DNA from 2 places in the Acidovorax sp. LjRoot117 genome. Region 1 is predicted to be linked to the other one. Evidence: predicted binding sites of a transcription regulator. Region 1 holds the regulator's gene; the other holds the start of a gene.
What was found. Region 1 encodes LexA, which represses DNA repair genes until DNA is damaged. Its sites were predicted from a motif close to ACTGTATNNNNATACAGT; they were not measured.
Positions count from the first base shown of each region.

Region 2: imuA (translesion DNA synthesis-associated protein ImuA) is a predicted target of LexA. The motif match lies at 2,495-2,512, and genes of this name have one in related genera.

Region 1 covers NZ_CAXUPO020000018.1:71,002-76,289, reverse strand. Annotated here, with positions in the region: gene ACSQ3D_RS27025 (hypothetical protein) at 62-484, opposite strand; gene ACSQ3D_RS27020 (asparaginase) at 535-1,467, opposite strand; gene lexA (transcriptional repressor LexA) at 1,580-2,254, shown strand; gene ACSQ3D_RS27010 (hypothetical protein) at 2,387-2,893, shown strand; gene ACSQ3D_RS27005 (D-2-hydroxyacid dehydrogenase family protein) at 3,221-4,228, shown strand; gene ACSQ3D_RS27000 (branched-chain amino acid ABC transporter substrate-binding protein) at 4,511-5,288, opposite strand, start outside.
Region 2 covers NZ_CAXUPO020000002.1:656,829-662,116, reverse strand. Annotated here, with positions in the region: gene ACSQ3D_RS08370 (error-prone DNA polymerase) at 1-34, opposite strand, end outside; gene ACSQ3D_RS08365 (Y-family DNA polymerase) at 110-1,615, opposite strand; gene imuA (translesion DNA synthesis-associated protein ImuA) at 1,575-2,465, opposite strand; gene ACSQ3D_RS08355 (VOC family protein) at 2,653-3,060, opposite strand; gene ACSQ3D_RS08350 (HD-GYP domain-containing protein) at 3,278-4,582, opposite strand; gene ACSQ3D_RS08345 (hypothetical protein) at 5,055-5,288, shown strand, end outside.

The DNA of each region.
Region 1 (5,288 bases):
CACAACGGGGGTGCGCACGCTGCAGCAGCCAGACTGCCCAGCCATCGCGGCGCGGCATGCGCTACAGGTAGGCGATCCAGCGGCCACACACCACCACGGCCAGCCAGATGACGGTGGAGACCAGCATCTGCACCTTGGCCACGCCGTCCAGGCGTGCCAGCGAACCCCGGCCATGGAACCACGCCGCGTTGCAACCCGCAAGCATTAACAACAGCATCTTCAAGGTGAATGCGCGGCTGCTGAGCAGTTCGGCGGGCTGGGTGGCGAACATCAGCAGGCCCGAGGCCGCAGCCAGCAGGAAGCCGCACAAGGCCACCGACAGACTCAGCCGGGCCAGGTCCTTGACCGGCAATGCGGCGCCGCGGCCGAACACCCGCAGCTCCAGCAGCACCAGATTGCCCAGCAGCAGTGCAATGCCGACGATGTGGATCACCTCCAGCGCCGGGTAGGCCCAGGCGTGGGTCTTGAGGGAGGCAAAGAACATGGCCGCGGCGCCTGGGACTTATAGTGTGTTGTGGACTGCTCGGCCGCGCATCAATGCGAGAGCAGGTCCAGCATCAGCGAGATGCGCGCCTTGACGGGCGAAAGCCCCCGCGAATCCGGCAGGGCATCGCCCGGCTTGGGCAGCACCTGGCCTTCGGGGCAGCGGGTGGAGCGCACCACGCGCACGCCCACATCCTGCGCCTTGAGCAGCGCGGCCTCGAGCGCATGGTGGATCGTGCCGTTGCCGGTACAGGCCACCACCAGGCCCTGCACGCCATCGCGCACCAGCGCGTCCACGATGGCGCCGCTTGCACCTGCATGGTTCAGGAGGATCTCGACCCGCGGCCACACGGCGGCATTCGCTATCTTTTCAATAGCTAATGGCGCTTTCTCAGCGTGCGCCAGAGGCCAATCCTGCACCAGGCGGACCCGGCCCTCCTCCACCCACCCCAGCGGCCCGGCGTCGCCGGAGCTGAATGCATGGACGCGGTACGGATGCACCTTCTGCACATGGCGCGCGCCATGCACCTCACCCGCCGCCACCGACACCACGCCCTGCGCGCCCTGCGTGGTGGCCACGGCCACCGCGTCCAGCAGGTTCTGCGGGCCATCGGGGGTGAGCGCGCTGGCCGGGCGCATGGCGCACGTCAGCACCACGGGCTTGGACCGCGCATCCAGAACCAGGCTCAGAAACCACGCGGTTTCCTCCAGCGTGTCGGTACCGTGGGTGATGACCACGCCCTGCACGGCGGCGTCCTGCAACAGCTGCGCGCAGCGCACGGCCAGCGCCTGCCACACCGACATGTCCATGTCCTTGCTGTCGAGCTGGGCCACCTGCTCGGCCTGCAGGGTGGCGCCGCCGGCTGCCAGGGTCAGCCCCGGCACGGCGGCCAGCAGCTGCTCAACGCCCACCTGGGCGGCCGTGTAGCCGATGTTGTCGCCGGCCTGGGCCGAGGTGCCCGCGATGGTTCCACCTGTGCCCAAAACCACAATTTTTTGCCCACTCACTTGCGTACTCCGAAAAACTGGTGAAAAATACAGTTACTGGATTAAAAAACAGTTGTTCGCCACTGTAGCGTCTCCACCGGAAACCACCATGCTCGACAACCCGAAACTGACCGCCCGCCAGCAGCAGATCCTGGACCTCATCCAGACCGCCATCGCCCGTACCGGCGCGCCCCCCACCCGCGCAGAAATCGCGGCCGAGCTGGGCTTCAAGTCGGCCAACGCCGCCGAAGAGCACCTGCAAGCGCTGGCCCGCAAAGGCGTGATCGAGCTGGTCAGCGGCACATCCCGCGGAATCCGTCTGCGCAGCGACACGGTGCGCTCCATCAATGCAGCACGCGGCAGCCAGTTCAGCCTGCCCATCCCGGGCCTGTCTCAGCTGGTGCTGCCGCTCATCGGCCGCGTGGCGGCGGGCTCGCCGATTCTCGCGCAAGAACATGTCGACCAGACCTACAGCGTGGAAAACAGCCTGTTCCAGCACAAGCCCGACTACCTGCTCAAGGTGCGCGGCATGTCCATGCGCGACGCCGGCATCATGGACGGCGACCTGCTGGCCGTGCAGTCCACCCGTGAGGCACGCAACGGCCAGATCATCGTGGCCCGCCTGGGCGAGGACGTCACCGTCAAGCGCCTGCGCCGCACGGCCACCGCCATCGAGCTGCTGCCTGAGAACCCCGACTACCCCGTCATCGTGGTCCAGCCTGGCGAGCCCTTTGAAATCGAAGGCCTGGCCGTCGGCTTGATCCGCAACACCATGCTCATGTAGAGCCCCCTGCCTGGCCGCGCCGCAGGTGGCGGGCGTTTGGTGTACCGGCACAACGTCGGTACGCCAGCCCTGCGGTGCCGGTTGTCATTGCAATCCTGCCTATGTCCAACCCCCGACTTTCGGAGTTTTCACATGGGAATTGCCTTGTCCACCCTGTCCGCCGCCTTGCCCCATTCGCTGCAGAAGCTGTCGCGCTGGCTGCACAACCTCGTCCGCCTGGACGAAGCCCCACGCGCTGGCGCCCCGGCTTCATCACCACCTGCCAGCGCCAACCCGCCGGGCGAGCATGGCACGCCGGGCCATGGCGGGCCTGCCGGCGACCAGCGCAGCGCTGGGTCGCCCCGCCTGCGCCCTTTGCGGGGCAACTGGCCCTTCACCGTCCAGCCGGCTCCACCCGAGCCCAAAGCATCCGCCGCCCGCACCTCCGTGGCGGCCAACCGGTCGTTTCTGTCTGCACCCTGCGGCAGCAGCCGTGATGCATTCATGGCGTCCATCGCATCCAGCGCGCTGCCCCCACGGCCCGTGCCGGCCGTGCGCAAGGTATCCCACGCCAGCGGCCGCCTGGTGATCGCAGGCCGCATGGCCGACGTGTGTGCAGAACTCGACCGCATGGCTGCGTGCGAGGCGCTCCAAGCGTAGAAAGATCATCGCTGCCCAGGCCGGCGGGTGGCGGCTGGCGGCCGGCGCGCCGGTGCTGCACCGGCCTTGGGCTTGCAACCCGCACAGGGTGCTGCAAACAGTGCCGTCGCGACGCGGCGTGCTGTGAGCACTGGCACCAAAAAACGCTGACAACACCTGCTTCGTGGCCACGGTCGGCTCTGCTGCACTCGCCAGACTTGCGCAGCCCATCCACTCCGTGCGGCTGCGGCAGCCGCCGCGACAATCCGTCACCAAAAGCTGGCGTTTTGGGCCGCCCGAAGACCTGCCAGTGCAGTGCGGCGCTGCGTGCCAAGGCACAATGTCGGGATGAACATCGTGATTCTCGACGACTACCAGGATGCAGTGCGCAAGCTCCATTGCGCCTCTCGGCTCGACGCATACACAGCCAAGGTCTACACCAACACCGTCAAGGGGCTGGGCCAACTTTCCGTCAGACTCAAGGATGCAGACATCATCGTCCTGGTCCGCGAGCGCACGCAGATCACGCGGCAGTTGGTGGAAAAGCTCCCCCGGCTCAAGCTGATTGCGCAGACCGGCAAGGTCGGCAGCCACGTGGACGTGGCCGCCTGCACCGAACGCGGCATCGCCGTGGCAGAGGGCATCGGCTCGCCGGTGGCTCCTGCAGAACTGACATGGTCGCTGGTGATGGCCGCCATGCGCAGGCTGCCGCAGTACATCTCCAACCTCAAGCACGGCGCCTGGCAGCAGTCGGGCCTCAAAGCGGCCTCCATGCCGCCCAACTTCGGGCTGGGCAATGTGCTGCGCGGCAAGACGCTCGGTGTCTGGGGCTACGGCCGCATCGGCCAGCTGGTGGCGGGCTATGGGCGCGCTTTCGGCATGAACGTCCGCATCTGGGGCCGCGAAGCGTCGCGTGCGCAGGCCCTGACGGACGGCTACCAGGCAGCCACCACGCGGGAAGAATTCTTCGCGCAGTGCGATGTGATCTCGCTGCACCTGCGCCTGAACGATGAGACACGCGGCATCGTTTCGCTGGAAGACCTGTCCTGCATGAAGCCCACAGCCCTGCTGGTCAACACCTCCCGCGCGGAGCTGATCGAGCCTGATGCCCTGATTGCCGCACTCAACCGCGGCCGCCCTGGCATGGCAGCGGTCGACGTTTTCGAAAGCGAGCCCATATTGCAAGGCCATGCCCTGCTGCGGCTCGAGAACTGCATCTGCACGCCGCACATCGGTTATGTGGAGCAGGACAGCTACGAGCTGTACTTCGGCGCTGCGTTCGACAACGTGGTGAATTTCATCAAGGGCACGCCCACCAATATCGTGAATCCCGGATCGCTGCAGGTGCGCCGCTGAGGCTTTGGTGCGCGCCCTGTTCGGTAGACGGGTGACCAGGGTCGCACCCAGGCGGCCTCTGACCGGCCCCACACTGAATCTCCAGCCTTGACCGGTCGCGGTGCAAGCCCGCATACCGGGATCATCACCGGGCCTGCATTGCGCCGCCAGGCATCGGGCATCGATCAGTGCCGCACACGGACACACCACCCATAAAAAAGGCTTCCATGAAGGAAGCCTTTTTTGCGCCTGCCGGTGCAGCACTGAATGCTGCACCAGACAGAGAAGGGAAGCCGCTCTGAATTACAGAGGCGTCTTCTTGCCGTCCTTGTAGTTGTACAAGGTGATGGCGGGGTTCTTCATTTCGCCATTGGGTTCGAAGGCGATCGTGGAGGTCACGCCCTTGAAGTTGGACTTGAGCAGCTCGGGGGTGTAGACCTTGGGGTCGACCGAGTTGGCACGCTTCATGGCGTCCACGATCAGGTACGTGGCGTCGTAGGTGTAGGGGCTGTACACCTGGAACTGGTTGGGGAACTTGGCATCGTACTTGGCCTTCCAGGCGGTACCGCCAGGCATCTTGGCCAGCGAAGAGCCGCCTTCAGCGCAGATCACGTTGGCCAGGGTCTTGGCACCGGCAGCCAGCTTGGCGATTTCCGACGTGCAGACGCCGTCACCACCGAAGTACTTCACGTTGCCCATGCCCAACTGTTCCAGCTGACGCAGCATGGGGCCGGCTTGTGGGTCCATGCCGCCGAAGAAGATGGCGTCAGGGTTCTTGGCCTTGATGGCGGTCAGGATCGCCATGAAGTCGGTGGCCTTGTCGGTCGTGAACTGCTCGTCCACCACCTTCATGCCCTTGGCGGCTGCGGTCTTCTTGAACACGTCTGCCACGCCTTGGCCGTAAGCGGTACGGTCATCGATGATGGCGACGGTCTTGAGCTTCAGGGTGTCCACAGCGTAGAACGCCAGGCCAGCGCCCAGGGCGTTGTCGTTGGCGATGATGCGGAACGTGGTCTTGTAGCCAGGCTTGGTCAGGTTGGGGTTGGTGGCAGCACCGGTCACGTGCGGGATACCGCAGTCG
Region 2 (5,288 bases), on a different contig from region 1:
CAGCGCGGGTGCTGGGGGTCGCAGGCGGTTTCATGCGCGTCTCCCCATGCAGGCTGCACTATTGCAGGATGGCGGCAAGCACACCACGGCCATGTTCCCTGCTGCCCCATCAACCGAAGATGCCATGCAGGAACCAGCGGTGCGGGCGCGCTGCGGCCTGCGCGTCATCAGGCACCGGTGCCAGGCGCTCGCGGAACACCCACACCAGCCCGGCCACGTCGTTGTGCGCCACGAAGTAGTCGCGCAGGGCGAGGCCCGCCTCCGGATGTGCAGGGTTTTGCTCTTGGTCGGCAGCGGACCACCACCCCGCCTCGAAGCGGTGGGGGCCATCGAGCAGCCGCAGCCGCCCGTGGTGGCACGGCCGGTTGCCCTGCACCGCCAGACGCCGGGGCGGGTTCAGCAGCCAGGTGGGTTGCAGCAGCGCGTCGGGCGTGGCGTCCAGCGACTCGTTCTGGGCCTGCAGTGCGGCGCCCCTGCCCGCAGCGCGGACTGCCGCCGTCGCCACGCGCAGTACCTCGGCCGCAGGGCGCCACTGCTGCATGCGCTCGGGGCGGTGGTCGGCCTGCAGCACCGGGGCCAGCACCCGCTCGGGCCCCAGGCGGGCGGACAGCCGCTCGAGCAACTGGTGCAGGGCCTCGGCCGACGCGCCCGCGGCATCGCTGCCGCCGCCGCTGCGGCCATCGGGCGGCAGCAGGCTGGCGCTGCGCTGCTGCAGCGGTGCGGAGTCGAGCAGGCGCAGCGTGATCTGGTTGGCCGGCGCCGCCATGGCGGTGCGCGCCAGGTTTTCGGACAGCAGCCGCCGCAGGTGGACAGTGTCTTGCGTGGCCTGTGCGGTGCGCACCTGCAGAGCGCGCGTGGCAGGCACCGCCACTCCGTCGAGCCGGCGCAGGTCGTGCCGCCAGGCCAGCTCCAGCCCCAGGGCCCCCTGCTGGCGCGCCTGCAGCCAGCCCTGCAGCACCGTCAGGCAGCGGCTGGCACTCCACAGCAAGGCATCGGCCGACTCGGCCAGCGCGGGCAGCTCGGCGGTCAGCACGAACGCCTCCGGCAGCTCCAGCCAGCTGTGGGCCTGGGGCGCGTGGCCCAGGGCCTGGTCCAGCACCTGCAGCACGGCCGCACCAAAGCGCCGCGCCACCCCTGCGCGCGGCAGCGCCTGCAAGGAGCCCCAGGTGCGGCAACCCATGCGCTCCAGGCTGGCCACGTGAGGGCGCAGGGCCGTCAAGGTGTGCAGCGGCAGGCCCTGCGGCATGCGGGCCGGCAAGGCACGCCCCGCCAGGGCCATCCGCAGCACCGCCTGCGCAAGCAGCGCGGTGGAGCCGCAGCCCCAGACGGGCGAAGGGCCAGGCGGCTGCGGAGCCGAAGAATCTTTCGCACCCGCACCTATCGCGGCAGCACCACCTGCCGCCAGCGACCACGCCTGGCCCACCTGCGCCATCAGCGCGTCCCGCCCACCCCACAGCCGCTCGGTGGTGGAGACTTCCAGCAGCAAGGCATCGCCGTCCACCAGCGCGACCCGGGGGGTGAAGCGCAGCGCCCACCAGCCCACGGCCGTGGCGTCTGCCAGGGTGGCGGGCGCATCAGCCTCCCACCGTGGCAACGGCAGTGCGATCCAGTGCACGCCCCCTCCCCTCTGGTCCGGCAAATGGGTGCGTTGCAGCCACGCCAGCACCGGGCACCACCACCGGAGCCTGGGGTGCCACCGCCGCCATGCCGTGCGCGGCCTCGTGGACGGCACGCTGGCGCGCGGCTTGCGCTGCAAGCTCCTGGGCCAGCCGGGGGTGGCATCCGGGCAGGCACAGGCCATGCATCAGCGGAGGCCCCCTGCGTTTGAGAATCTGCACCTGCATCGCAGGGAACGGGACGCCATCGCCCTGCGCAGCGTGCTCGCGCAAAACCTGCGGGGTGGGTGCCTGCACTTGCAGCCGCAGCAAGGCTGGCGACGCCTGCGGAGCCGCCGCCACGGGCCGAAAGACCCACAAAAGCTGCTGATGCTGGGCGGCCGCCAGCTGCAGCCTGCGCAACGCGGCTGGCTGCACCTGGGGCAGCCACGCCATCACGGCCATCACATCGCGGCAGCGCAAGGCCTGCTCCGCAGCCCACAGCGCGGAAGCCCCCTCGGCCTGCACCAGACACAGCCGCTGGGCCGTCAGCCCGCGCGCCTGCAGCACCGGGCCAAAGGGCTCGTACGGTGGCGCCACGCCCACCACAGCCCCGTCGCGTGAGGCCACGGCCTGGGCCAGTGCCGGCAGCACAAGCTGCCATTCATGCCAGCCGGGCGAGGGCTGCAGCACTTCGCTCAGCGCCCCCACCGGCCATCCACCCCCGGGCAGTTGCGCGTCGAGCAATGCATAGCCCGACGGCTGCGTCAACTGCAAGCCCGCGCCCAGCGAATCCGCATGCCAGACGCCGGGGACGGCGGACGGCAGGTCGGATGCGGCCATCCGGCGGGGAATGCGCAGCGCAGACATGGGAAGGAGCGTCTTTCAACAACATCAATACTGTAAATATACACAGTATTTTGCCGCACCTCACAAAATTTCAGCAGATTATTCCGAGCGCCTTGCCTCCATCAAGGGATTCAAGGGCCTGCCCCCTGAACGGCTTGAAGCTGCTGATCCTGGCACCCCAAGGCGCCTGGAGCCGCCTCCACCCGCTTCAAGCTTTGTCGGCCACCGCAGGAGCTGCGCCATGAAAGACTGCCTCGATGTTGTAGCCGTCCGGGTCCAGCACGAAGGCCGCGAAGTAGCGTGCGTGGTACTGGGGACGCAGGCCGGGCGCGCCGTTATCGCTGCCGCCCGCAGACAGCGCCGCCTGGTGGAAGGCAACCACCTGCGCCTCGCTGTGCGCACGAAAGGCGATGTGCGAACGCGGCGTGAATGGCGGCCCTGCAGAAATCCAGAAATCCCCTCCCGGATCATCTCCGGGCTGGAGCTCCCGGGCGCCAAAGCCCACGGCATCCTCCAGCGCCAGCCGCACGCCATAGCCCAGCGTGGACAGGACGGATTCATAGAACTGCCGGCTGCGGCCGAGCTCTGACACAGTGATGCCTGTGTGGTCGATCATTGCAAACCCCTCCATAAAAGCGGATCACGAAATTCAGCGAAGCGGTTCTGGCCAGGCGCCACGTCGCAGGCAGTACAGGTAGTCGCACGGGTAGCACGACCAGGGCGCGGCAACGGCGCCAAAAGAGTCTTGTACGCCGCTCTCCGTGCATGACAAAAACGGGCCTGCCCCAATGTTGCCAAGGCCGCCCCCACCCGCTCCCACCCGCTCCCACCTGCTACAGCCTGCGGATGGCCCAGTCGCACCAGTCGGCCACGGCGGTGTCGTGTGGCGTGGCACGGTCGGCCAGTTGGGGCCAGCGGCGGTGGCAGGCGTTCAGGATGCTTTCCAGTTGCCACAGCGCTTCGCGGCCCACCAGCGCCACCTCGGCCAGGCCGATGGCATCGCCGTCGAGCTGGGCCATGAGTTCGCTTTGCTGCTGAGGGTGGGAGCCGGATTCGAGCAGGGCCTTCTGCAGCGCCAGCAGGCGGGCGTCGGCAAATGCAAATGCGCTGCCGGGCAAGGCCTTGGCACCGCCCGGCAGGGCCGCCTTGAGGCTGTCCCAGTAGGCAAAGGCCTCGGCCAGCAGCTCGATCTGGCGCGGAGCCTCGTGGCCCAAGGGCATCAGCGAGGATTCGCGCGCCACCTCTTCCTGCAGCAAGGGCAGGATGCAGGCCACCAGCGCCGCCGGAAACTTGCGGTGGTTGAGCCGGAGCACCAGCGACAGGCGCTGCGCGGGCATGTCATCGTACTTTTCGTAGAAGGCGGCCACCACCTCGGCCAGCAGCAGAATGCGCCCCAGCGGCGTGATGTCCGCACCCGCCAGGCCCCGCGGATAGCCGCTGCCGTCCATGCGCTCGTGGTGCTCCAGCACGGCCACCTCCGCGGCTTTGGGGTAGGCGCCGGTGTCACGGACCATGAGCATGGCGGTGATGGGGTGCGCCACCAGGTGCTTGCGCTGCACGCCCACCACCTTGTGGTCCGGATCGCTCCAGGCCGGGTCCATGTGCAGCACCCCCAGGTCGTGCAGCAGGGCCGCAGCCGCCAGGGTGGCGCAATCGCGCTCGCCCAGGCCGGTCTTCAAGCCCAGGAACAGCGCCACGGTCATCATCTGCAGGCCGTGCTGGAACAGCTCCGGGCGCTGCTCGCGCATGACCGTGAGCTTGCAGGCCATGGAGGGCGGCAGCGGCACCGAGCGCAGCGGCGAGAGCAGCCGCGCGCCCGAACCCAGGGCCTGGGCCAGCATGTTGGGCAGGGGCTCCTGCTCGATCAAGGCCTGGCCCGCGGCCATCAAGGCCGCCACATCCACAGGGTTCTCCACGGACAGATGCCGGTCGATGGGCTCGCGCAGCTTGTGCTGAACGAGCCGGTCGTACAGGCGGCTGTCGATGCGCGCTCCCTTGTCCACCAGCTTGATGCCGTTGTCGGTGTAGATGGCGGCATCGGCCACCACGGTACGCCGGTCGGCCATCTCGGTCAGGGCGCGCAGGTAATGGGGGCTGTCTGCCGTATCGATATCGGCCGGTACGGAAATGTCGGTCATGCAAAGGACACAAATGGTGGCCTTCGAATATAAGACCTTCGCCCACCTGCACAGCCCGCAAGGGATACCCCAGCCCTGCCGGGGCTTGAGCTATATCAAGGGGGAATGGCGCAGTGGAAGACCGGGGTTTGCACAGGGCTTGCGCCGGTCGGCGCGGCACGGGTGCGGGATCTTCTGTACGATGGCACTGTCCCGAAATCGCATAAGGGGTTTCCAGCATAAAACCCCTGCAGAAGCCATCGCCAGCCCTATGGCATGGGTAAACCCTCAAAAGTTCCCGATGGATTGTTTCCAATACTGGAACAGTTAGTTCGCGACTCGGTGGTTTTTCTTCCGCCTTCATCCGCGTACAGTTCAACCCATCGATGAGCCGAACCCGCAAGGCGACTCACCGAACCCGGCAGGAAGCACCGACCTGTTTGTCTTCCCTCCGGTTTTTTTGAGACGCTCATTTAATTCAAGGACTTTCATCATGAACAACACCGCACGCTTCCTCTCCATCGCCGCTGTCGCTGCCTTCGCTTCCTTTGGCGCCCAAGCCGACGAAGCCGACGCTTCGCAATATGTGTCCAAGTTCGAAACCAACCGCACCCGCGCCGAAGTGGCGGCAGAAGCTTCGAGCGTTGCCCAGACCCGCAGCATCGAGCCCGCTGGTTCGCGCGTCGTGACCTACAAGTCCACGGCCGACCGCGCTGCGGTGCGTGCC